DNA from 4 places in the Rhizobium binae genome. Region 3 is predicted to be linked to each of the others. Evidence: riboswitches for the same ligand, from Rfam matches in the RefSeq annotation. Region 3 holds a riboswitch; each other region holds the start of a gene.
What was found. Region 3 has a riboswitch for thiamine pyrophosphate ahead of thiM (hydroxyethylthiazole kinase). Riboswitches for the same ligand answer to the same signal wherever they lie in the genome.
Positions count from the first base shown of each region.

Region 1: it holds a riboswitch for thiamine pyrophosphate, as region 3 does, so the genes downstream of both, thiC (phosphomethylpyrimidine synthase ThiC) here and thiM (hydroxyethylthiazole kinase) in region 3, are expected to answer to the same signal.
Region 2: it holds a riboswitch for thiamine pyrophosphate, as region 3 does, so the genes downstream of both, thiC (phosphomethylpyrimidine synthase ThiC) here and thiM (hydroxyethylthiazole kinase) in region 3, are expected to answer to the same signal.
Region 4: it holds a riboswitch for thiamine pyrophosphate, as region 3 does, so the genes downstream of both, J2J99_RS20485 (hypothetical protein) here and thiM (hydroxyethylthiazole kinase) in region 3, are expected to answer to the same signal.

Region 1 is NZ_CP071608.1:93,560-95,756, forward strand. Features, by position in the region: gene thiC (phosphomethylpyrimidine synthase ThiC) at 1-776, opposite strand, end outside; TPP riboswitch at 870-981, opposite strand; gene J2J99_RS29655 (hypothetical protein) at 1,179-1,889, opposite strand.
Region 2 is NZ_CP071611.1:195,750-197,946, forward strand. Features, by position in the region: gene J2J99_RS33750 (SPFH domain-containing protein) at 1-593, opposite strand, end outside; TPP riboswitch at 1,190-1,321, shown strand; gene thiC (phosphomethylpyrimidine synthase ThiC) at 1,417-2,197, shown strand, end outside.
Region 3 is NZ_CP071607.1:275,101-277,297, reverse strand. Features, by position in the region: gene J2J99_RS28195 (invasion associated locus B family protein) at 1-348, opposite strand, end outside; TPP riboswitch at 1,019-1,115, shown strand; gene thiM (hydroxyethylthiazole kinase) at 1,157-1,960, shown strand; gene thiE (thiamine phosphate synthase) at 1,957-2,197, shown strand, end outside.
Region 4 is NZ_CP071604.1:4,201,701-4,203,897, forward strand. Features, by position in the region: gene J2J99_RS20475 (SDR family NAD(P)-dependent oxidoreductase) at 1-102, opposite strand, end outside; gene soxR (redox-sensitive transcriptional activator SoxR) at 222-692, opposite strand; TPP riboswitch at 910-1,023, shown strand; gene J2J99_RS20485 (hypothetical protein) at 1,014-1,220, shown strand; gene J2J99_RS20490 (ABC transporter permease) at 1,232-2,038, shown strand; gene J2J99_RS20495 (ABC transporter ATP-binding protein) at 2,035-2,197, shown strand, end outside.

The sequences.
Region 1 (2,197 bases), on a different replicon from region 3:
CATTCGCGGATGTTGTGAATGTTGCGGCCGGTGGAAAGGTCCATGACGGTGTCGGCACCCCAGCGCGCCGCCCAGAGCATCTTCTCGACCTCTTCGGCCATCGACGACGTGATGGCCGAATTGCCGATATTGGCGTTGATCTTCACCAGGAAATTGCGGCCGATGATCATCGGCTCGGCTTCGGGATGATTGATGTTGGCGGGGATGATCGCTCGTCCCGCCGCCACTTCCTGCCGGACGAATTCCGCCGTCACATGGTCCGGAATATGAGCGCCGAAGCTCTCGCCGTCTCGAACCATTGCCTCCTCCTGCGCCTTGCGGCCGAGGTTTTCGCGGATGGCTATGAATTCCATCTCGGGCGTGACGATGCCGGCGCGCGCATAAGAGAGCTGGGTGACTGCACTGCCATCCTTTGCGCGCAGCGGCTGGCGTAGCGCGGGGAATTCGGGCGTCAGCCTTTCGCCGCTGGCAAAGCCGTTGTCTTCGGGACGGACATGGCGGCCCTTATAGGCCTCGACGTCGCCGCGGGCGAGAACCCAGTCACGTCGCAGTGAGGGCAGCCCCTGTTCGACACGGATCTCGGTGCCCTCGATCGTATAGGGGCCGGACGAGTCGTAGACGACAACGGGCGGCTCGCCCGATGTCGGATGAAGGCTGATTTCGCGCATCGGCACGCAAATGTCGGGATGGATGTCCCCCCGACTGTAGATCTTCCTGGATGTCGGCAAGGGGCCGGTGGTGACGGTTGGGGTGATATTCTTTGCGGCGATGTTCACGGTTTGAGGCTCCAAGTTTGAGTTTGGAGACCCAGTCCTCAGCCGGAATGATGGAAAGACGCCGGCACGGATTCCACGCGTGAATCCGAAACCTCTCGAGCGCTTGCACCGTCCCTACGCCAGTATGAACTGGATCAGGTTCAACGGGTCACTGCGCGCGATAGCAGTATCTCAGCCCCTTGCCGGGACCCCCCTGGTGAATGCCAAAAAGGGTAGAGGCTTGCCGAGAGGACTGTCAAGTGACCATCTGCGATGGCTCAGGATCGTGCGTCGCCGCGATCAACGAATCGACAAGTCAGTCGCCCGACGGCACGCTTCCGCAAGGCAGGCGCTTTTGTCGCATGCAGTGGCTGTCGATTTTTATCCCGCGCAATTCAGCAAGTATGCTGAGCTACCGAAGCGCTATTGAGAAAGCAGGCGCGGAACTGGAAAGTCTAGTACTTTGTCCGTGTAGCTTTCGACCAAGGCGCTAAACGGCGTGCCGTCTCGAAGTTTCAGTACGGCACGATGTTCGAGCAGGAACGGCGGCAGGCTGAGGGAACTTGTTTCATGCGCTGTTAAGCCGTCCATGTCCCAGCCTTCGGATAGAGGGGACCAGAGCAACTTGGCAGACAGGTTTGTGCGAGTGAAATTAAGAGCCTGAACGGCTCTGCCAAACGCGATATCGCTGGTCTTCAAAGCCTGATTCATCTCTGCAGTTAATTTTGCGGGTACATACCAGTTGTCGGCTTCCGACAAGACGCGGTCGCCGCAGACCAGGCGGACGCGGCGATAAGCGATCAGCTCACCGGGTCCGACGGTCAGAAGTTCACGGATGTGCTCATCGGCCGGCTTGTCTTGCCCGCCCACACGCTGAGCTACAATCTTAGAACCTTCCGGTGCGAGCTTGTGCGCGGCGCACCAGCGATCAAGGGTCAACGTAGCACTGGCGTTACTCAGGAGATTGGCATTCAAGGTCTGAAGGACCGCAAGCGCTTCCACTCGAGATGTTGGCGAGTTCAGCCACTGAGACCCTATAGACGGTTCTTGCGCAATTGCGATCTGGGTGCCCAGCACGATGGCAGTCGCTGCAAGTGCGGCGATGCGAATGCGTTTCGAAGAACAAAATGACACGGAGAACGAATCCTTTCTGCGGTGAATTTGATGGGCGAACCCTGCGCGTCAAATTTCCTTGATTTTGGCAGGCGAGCGCGCGTTGTCAGCGTATTTGATGCCAGCAGCAAGATTTGAACTGCGCCTTGCGGGTACCGTTTAACGGTCGGGTTCCCGATAGACTTTCTTACCATCTTCCGATGTTCCTGCCGTGCTGGTTCACACCTGTTGAAGCCTGTGTGCCCGAGCCGTCCTTTGCTTGCGTCGCATCAAGGTCGTCCATGATATCCTCCATCCGCTCGCCGACTTGTTGTTGGAGTTTGCAAGCG
Region 2 (2,197 bases), on a different replicon from region 3:
TCATGAATGACGACAGGCTCGAAGCCGTTGCGCTGCGTGATCAAATTGGACATGTCGGCAAACAGCCTTTGTTCCGACGCGTTCAGGTTGACGGCATAGGTCGATTGCGCGGTCAGCACGATGAACTGCGCGAGATTGATGGCATAGGTGCCTTCGCGCAGGATCTTGCGCTGCGGACCCTTCTGGCCGCCCTTTGTCAGAAAGCCGCGCACATCCTGAAAATCATCGGCGTCGACGTTCGAGGCAAGCGTCTGAGTCGGCGGCAACGGCTCGCCATCGCGGGCGAAGACATAGCCGATCTGGCCCTGCGGAATGGTCACGAGATTGGCGCGATGCATCGCATACTGGAACGGCATGAAGAAATGCAGGCCGCCGCGCACGACTTCCGGCTGGAAGCCGGCCTCGCCGTAGAGCGCAATGAAGCCATTGTCGACGGAGCCGCGAAAACTCCACAGCTTTTCGAGAATGCCGAGCCTGTCGTTGGGGATATAGCGGATCACGCCGCTCAACCGGAACAGGGTTGCCAGCACGATGAGCGTAACGGCGATTCCGATCGCCTTCCATCCCATCGGGCTTAGATATAGGGTTTCCATCTTTTCTCTCGCATGGGCGCACGGGTTCGTCCACCCGATAGCCGCCCGGTTGGTGTTGGTTGATAAGACGGGGAGATTGCACGCCCATGCGCTCGACGCACGACAGCGTTGCCCGTCCTCCAGACGGGCAGAGGCGGCTGTCGCACGTGCATTGCTGCATGATTTTCCTCAATCGAAGGCGATTAAGGAACCATGCGACAAGGACGTCGAACGCCTGGGCTGCTCATTGTCTGGAAAGATGACCGCGCGTCCCGAGTCCCCACCGAAGGACGGCGTGTCGTGAGTGGTCTCACATTGGAGTTGCCTTGATAGACATGACGCCGGAGAAATTAGCGACAAGCCCGATCGGTTTAAAGACGTTTAAAGCGAAAATCGGATAAGTACTTCCAGTGATTTTACTATTTCGACTATTCAATCTTGCTGAAATAACCTCGCGCATTTGCTGTTTTTGTAGCTCGCGTCGAACCATCGATCCGCGCCTATCTGGGCCGCAGGTTTCTCAAACCGGTTGACAACACCCCTCTGGCGACATCCGCAGCTCCCTTGGAACGCAAAAGGGCTTCTTGACACAAGGGCCGCTGCGGTCTTTGATGGCGACCATTCACCAGGGGTGTCCCGGCAAGGGGCTGAGATTCTGCTAGACGATAGGGCTTTGCCGATTGTGGCGCAGTGACCCGTTGAACCTGATCCAGTTCATACTGGCGTAGGGACGGTGCGGACGCTGCGGCTGTTGAGCGGATTTTCGCTTTGTCGCGCAAGGCGTCTTTCCATCATTCCAACACTGGAACTGGGTCTCCAAACGTCAAACCTTGGAGCCTCATCCATGAATATTGTTGCACCCCAGCTTACTCCCGTCGTCACCACCGGCTCGCTTCCGGCCTCGACCAAAATCGTCAAACCCGGAACGCTCTATCCGGATCTGCGCGTGCCGATGCGCGAAATCAGCCTTCACCCGACCTCCGGTGAGCCGCCGGTTACGGTCTATGATTCTTCCGGCCCCTATACCGATCCGGCCCATGTGGTTTCCATCGACGCCGGTCTGCCGCGTTTGCGCGAGGCCTGGGTCAGGGGGCGTGGCGACGTCGAAGCTTATGAAGGCCGGGTGGTGAAGCCTGAAGACAATGGATTTGCCACGGGCGAGCGGCTGACGCCGGAATTTCCCATTCGCAACACACCGCTAAAGGCAAAGGCCGGACGCGCCGTCACCCAGCTCGCCTATGCGCGTGCCGACATCATCACCCCGGAAATGGAGTTTGTCGCAATCCGCGAAAATCTCGGCCGGCAGGCCGCGAAGGAGGCGCTCGCCCGCGACGGCGAGAGCTTCGGCGCGCATGTTCCCGATTTCGTGACGCCCGAATTCGTGCGGCGGGAAGTCGCCGAGGGCAGGGCGATCATCCCGGCCAATATCAACCACCCGGAATCCGAACCGATGATCATTGGCCGGAATTTCCTGGTGAAGATCAACGCCAATATCGGCAATTCGGCCGTCACCTCGTCGATGGCGGAAGAGGTGGAGAAGATGGTCTGGGCGATCCGCTGGGGCGCCGACACGGTCATGGACCTCTCCACCGGTCGCAACATTCACAACATCCGGGAATGGATCA
Region 3 (2,197 bases):
GAGGGCGGTCAGCACCAGCCGCGGCTTGCCCTTGTCGGCCGGTCCGGCCGGCGGCGCCGATATCGCCAGCGTCAGGACATTGACCGGCTTGCCGTCCTTGGCGACTTGCGCGACCTGTGCGACTTCGCACGCCTCGGCACCGTCAGAGCCGGTGCAGCGATAATACCAGTCGTCGAATTTCTGCGATTTCATCGCCGGCGGCGCCGGCTTGGCCTGCACCTGTTCCGGTTCCTGAGCCGCAGGCGCCGGAGATTGCGCAAAAGACGGATTGGCACAAGCAATGAACATCGGAACCGGGGCGATCATCCGGATGCCCCGCTTCATGCCGCTTTTCAAAAGTTTTTTCATTTAAAATGCAACTTCAGGAAGTTTTTATTCTGTTGAATCGTCATATCTTTGCAGTCCGCACTTCGGTCAACCCTAACGTGTTAGCACGGTAAAGTTTGCGTTAGGTATTTGGTTCGCGTTTCGGGAGATGAGGTCCAGCCTGCCCGAGATTGCTATGCCAACAGAATCGCCAGCAGATTCCGGAATTTGACTAAACCGGCTGGCGAGGGACAAGAGACGCCGCGCAACTTACGCGAGGCTGGTCGTCTGCTCGTTTTCATTGCAAATCATCAGCATAGACGGATAGGATGAATAATCGGAAACCCGGAAAAGTTCGTGGAAAGATGAGCCGAACTCATTTTGAAGAAGAAGCGTTCCGAAAGGCCTGCATCGCTCCTCAACGCCGCCCATAAATACAGAGATGTATTCGCGAGATTCATTACACCGCCGGTTGATACTATTATCTCTGCCGGAATAGAGAGGACAACCGTTTGGCGATACGGCAATCCACCGGCGCCGCCCGGACCGGAATCGACGAAAACCATTCGGGAAAACCTGGCATGGAGGCGAATCGGCAACGAACTCCGCCCCGTCAAAGGCGAGGCCGCCGTAAACGGCTTCACGCGCCGCGCCGTCGCGGGACTGTCATTTTCGAGATGACATCCGCGCCGTTCTCTGCGAAAAAGAGCACGATGAGAGACAGGGGCGTTCGTCGACAGACGGGCTGAGAAGCACCCTTCGAACCTGAACCGGATAATGCCGGCGGAGGGAGTCGCTCGGGGATCGCCGTACACGCTGCCCCGCGCCTGCCCCGCCTGAAAGGGGCGATATGCAAAGCAAGACCACCTCGGGAGCCATGCTGGAGGCGATGCGCGAAAAGCCGCCGCTCGTCCACTGCATCACCAACTACGTCGCCATGAACATCGCCGCCAATGTCCTGCTTGCCTCCGGCGCCTCGCCCGCCATGGTGCATGCGGCTGAGGAAGCCGGCGAATTCGCCGGCATCGCGAGCGCACTGACCGTCAATATCGGCACGCTGTCGACGCAATGGCTCGACGGCATGCGGGCGGCGGCGAAGGCAGCGGCCTCAGCCGGCAAACCCTGGGTGCTCGATCCGGTGGCGCATTATGCGACGGCCTTTCGCCGCCAAGCGGTTGCCGATCTGCTGGCGCTGAAGCCCACGATCATTCGCGGCAATGCTTCCGAGATCATCGCGCTTGCCGGCGGGGAGAGCCGCGGCCAGGGCGTCGACAGTCGCGATCCGGTCGAGCAGGCGGAGGATTCGGCCCGCCGGCTCGCGGAGCGGCAGCAGGCCATCGTCGCCGTCACCGGCGCCGTCGATTTCGTGACCGACGGCGCGAGATCGGTGCGCATCAAGGGCGGATCGGTGCTGATGCCGCAGGTCACCGCGCTCGGCTGCTCGCTCACCTGCCTCGTTGGCGCCTTCGCCGCCACTGCGCCCGGGGATCTGTTCGGGGCGACGGTCGCTGCGCTCGCAACCTTTGCCGTCGCCGGCGAAGATGCCGCACTCGGGGCGGCCGGTCCCGGCTCGTTCGCCTGGCGCTTCCTCGATGCGCTGGCCGTACTCGACGGTGAAGCGCTGGATGCGAGAGCCAGGGTATCGATCGCATGAAGGCTTTCGACCTTTCGCTCTATCTCGTCCTCGATCCGGATCTCTGCGCCCCGATCGGCATGGTCGAGACCGCCCGGCTTGCCGTTGCCGGTGGCGCGACGATGGTGCAACTGCGCGACAAACGGGCCGGCACGCCGGGGATGATCGAGACCGGCCGCGCCTTGAAGCAGGCGCTCGATGGCACCGGCACCCGCCTCATCGTCAATGACGACATCGAAGCGGCGATCGCCATCGGCG
Region 4 (2,197 bases), on a different replicon from region 3:
GGCGCCGCAGTCCAGGAACTGCCGGGCCACCTCGAGGCCGATGCCCCGCCCGGCGCCGGTGACGACGACATTGCGATTTTCGAATAGTCTCGGATGAAACACGAAGCCGTCCTCCTCGCGGACAATGCCGCCGGTTGCGCCCTTCGCCCTTAACATATGAGCGCGCCGGCCGAAAGAAAGGCACGCACCGATCTTTCCGCCGGTGACCGGCTGCAGGAAGCTCAGCTTTCGTTCTCGGTCTCCAGAAGCCGCGCGCCCGGCCCTTCCTCACCGAGCCGATCGCAGGGATTGCGCAACGGACAGCTCTCGATCGACAGGCAGCCGCAGCCGATGCAGCCGGTCAGACGGTCGCGCAGCAGGCTGAGCCGTCTGATTCGCTCGTCGAGTTCGCCCTTCCAGCGCGCTGACAGCGTCTGCCAGTCGGCAGCCGTCGGCGTGCGCCCCTGCGGCAGAGCGGCGAACGCCGTCTGGATTTCCGATAGCGGTATGCCGACACGTTGCGCCACCTTGATGATGCCGAGCCGGCGAAGCACGTCACGCCCGTAGCGCCGCTGGTTGCCGCGGGTGCGGACGCTGGCGATCAGCCCCTTGGCCTCATAGAAATGCAGTGCCGAGACGGCAAGACCACTGCGTTCCGCCACTTCGCCAACCGTCAGAAGCCTGCCGAGCGGCGTTGTAGAAATCCTATCCATCGCCTCTTGACCTCAATATTAGTTGAGGTTTTATAACGCCTGCTCCGCCGGTCGTAAAGCCCAAGCTCGGGTTCCGTTCCCGGCAGGTACGGAACCTCGGAAAACACCCGGACAGGACTCCGTCCGGGTGTTTTTTCGCGGCTGCGATTTCATTCCGACCGGGCGGACGGGTGCGCGATTTTGCGGTTGCGGTAAGAAAACCCCGATGATAGTTTTCGTTGAATAACAGGGGAGCTCCGTGTCGCCGGGGCTGAGATGCGAAGCGCAAGCCTCCGGACCCTTCAAAGCTGATCTGGGTAATGCCAGCGGAGCGAGGTTCAGATGTTTTCCGGCGCACAAGTGTCACCTTTTCCGATGTCCAGCCGGTTCGCCGGCACCATTCTCGATGTCTTCGACAGCTTTGCCCATCTGCAGCGGCGCGCGACTCTTCAACTGCGAAAAGGACGCTGCGGCACGTTGAATTGCTTGGATGATTTTATCCTTGCACAATTCCGATTTGAGCAATCATGCCGCCGGACGAAAGCCTGAAATCGACGCTGATGACATCGCCACCACCATTCGATTCGCGTCTTGCCGCGCTCAGTGCCTCCCTCTACCGGGCGAGCCCCGCCCTGCTCGCCGGTTTTGCCTTTCTGGCCGCATGGGAACTTTATGTCGATCTTTCCGGCATCAAATCGTCCATCCTGCCGGCGCCTTTGCGCATCCTTACCCAGGGCTGGCTGAACCGCGAAGCGCTGATATCAAACACCTGGCCGACGCTCGGCGCCACACTCGGCGGCTTCGCCCTGTCGCTCGCCTTCGCTTTCGTCTCGTCGATCCTTATGGATTTCATGCCCTTCATGCGCCGGGCATTGCTGCCGATCTTCATTGCCAGCCAAACGCTGCCGCTGGTGGCGATCGCGCCCCTCGTCGTTCTCTGGTTCGGTTTCGGCCTGTTGCCGAAGATCTTGCTGGTCGCGCTCGTCACCTTCTTCCCGCTGCTCGTCGCCCTGCTGCAGGGCTATGAGGCGACCGACCGCGACATCACTGAACTCTTGAACTCGATGAAGGCAAGCCGCTGGCGCATTTTCCGCCTGGCCCGGCTTCCCTCCTCGCTGCCCTATTTCTTCGCCGGCCTCAGGATCTCCATCACCTATGCCGTCGTCGGCGCGATCTTTGCCGAATATGCGGGAGCTGCGCGCGGCCTCGGCATCTATATTCTCAACGCCAAGAACAATTTCCGGCCGGATCTCGTCCTCGCCGCCGTCGTCGTCAGCGCCGTTCTGACACTCTGCCTCTTCGGGATGACGCTGATGATCGAGCGCCTCGTCATGCCCTGGCAACCGTCCGGGGAGCGCCGCCGATGACCGATCAACTGGTCGAACTGCGCAAGATTTCGAAATCCTTCGACGGCATGCAGGTGCTCGGCGATATTTCGCTCGCTGTCGCAAGCGGCGAGTTCGTCTCGATCGTCGGCCCCTCCGGCTCTGGAAAATCGACGGTGCTGCGATTGCTGACCCAGGCGC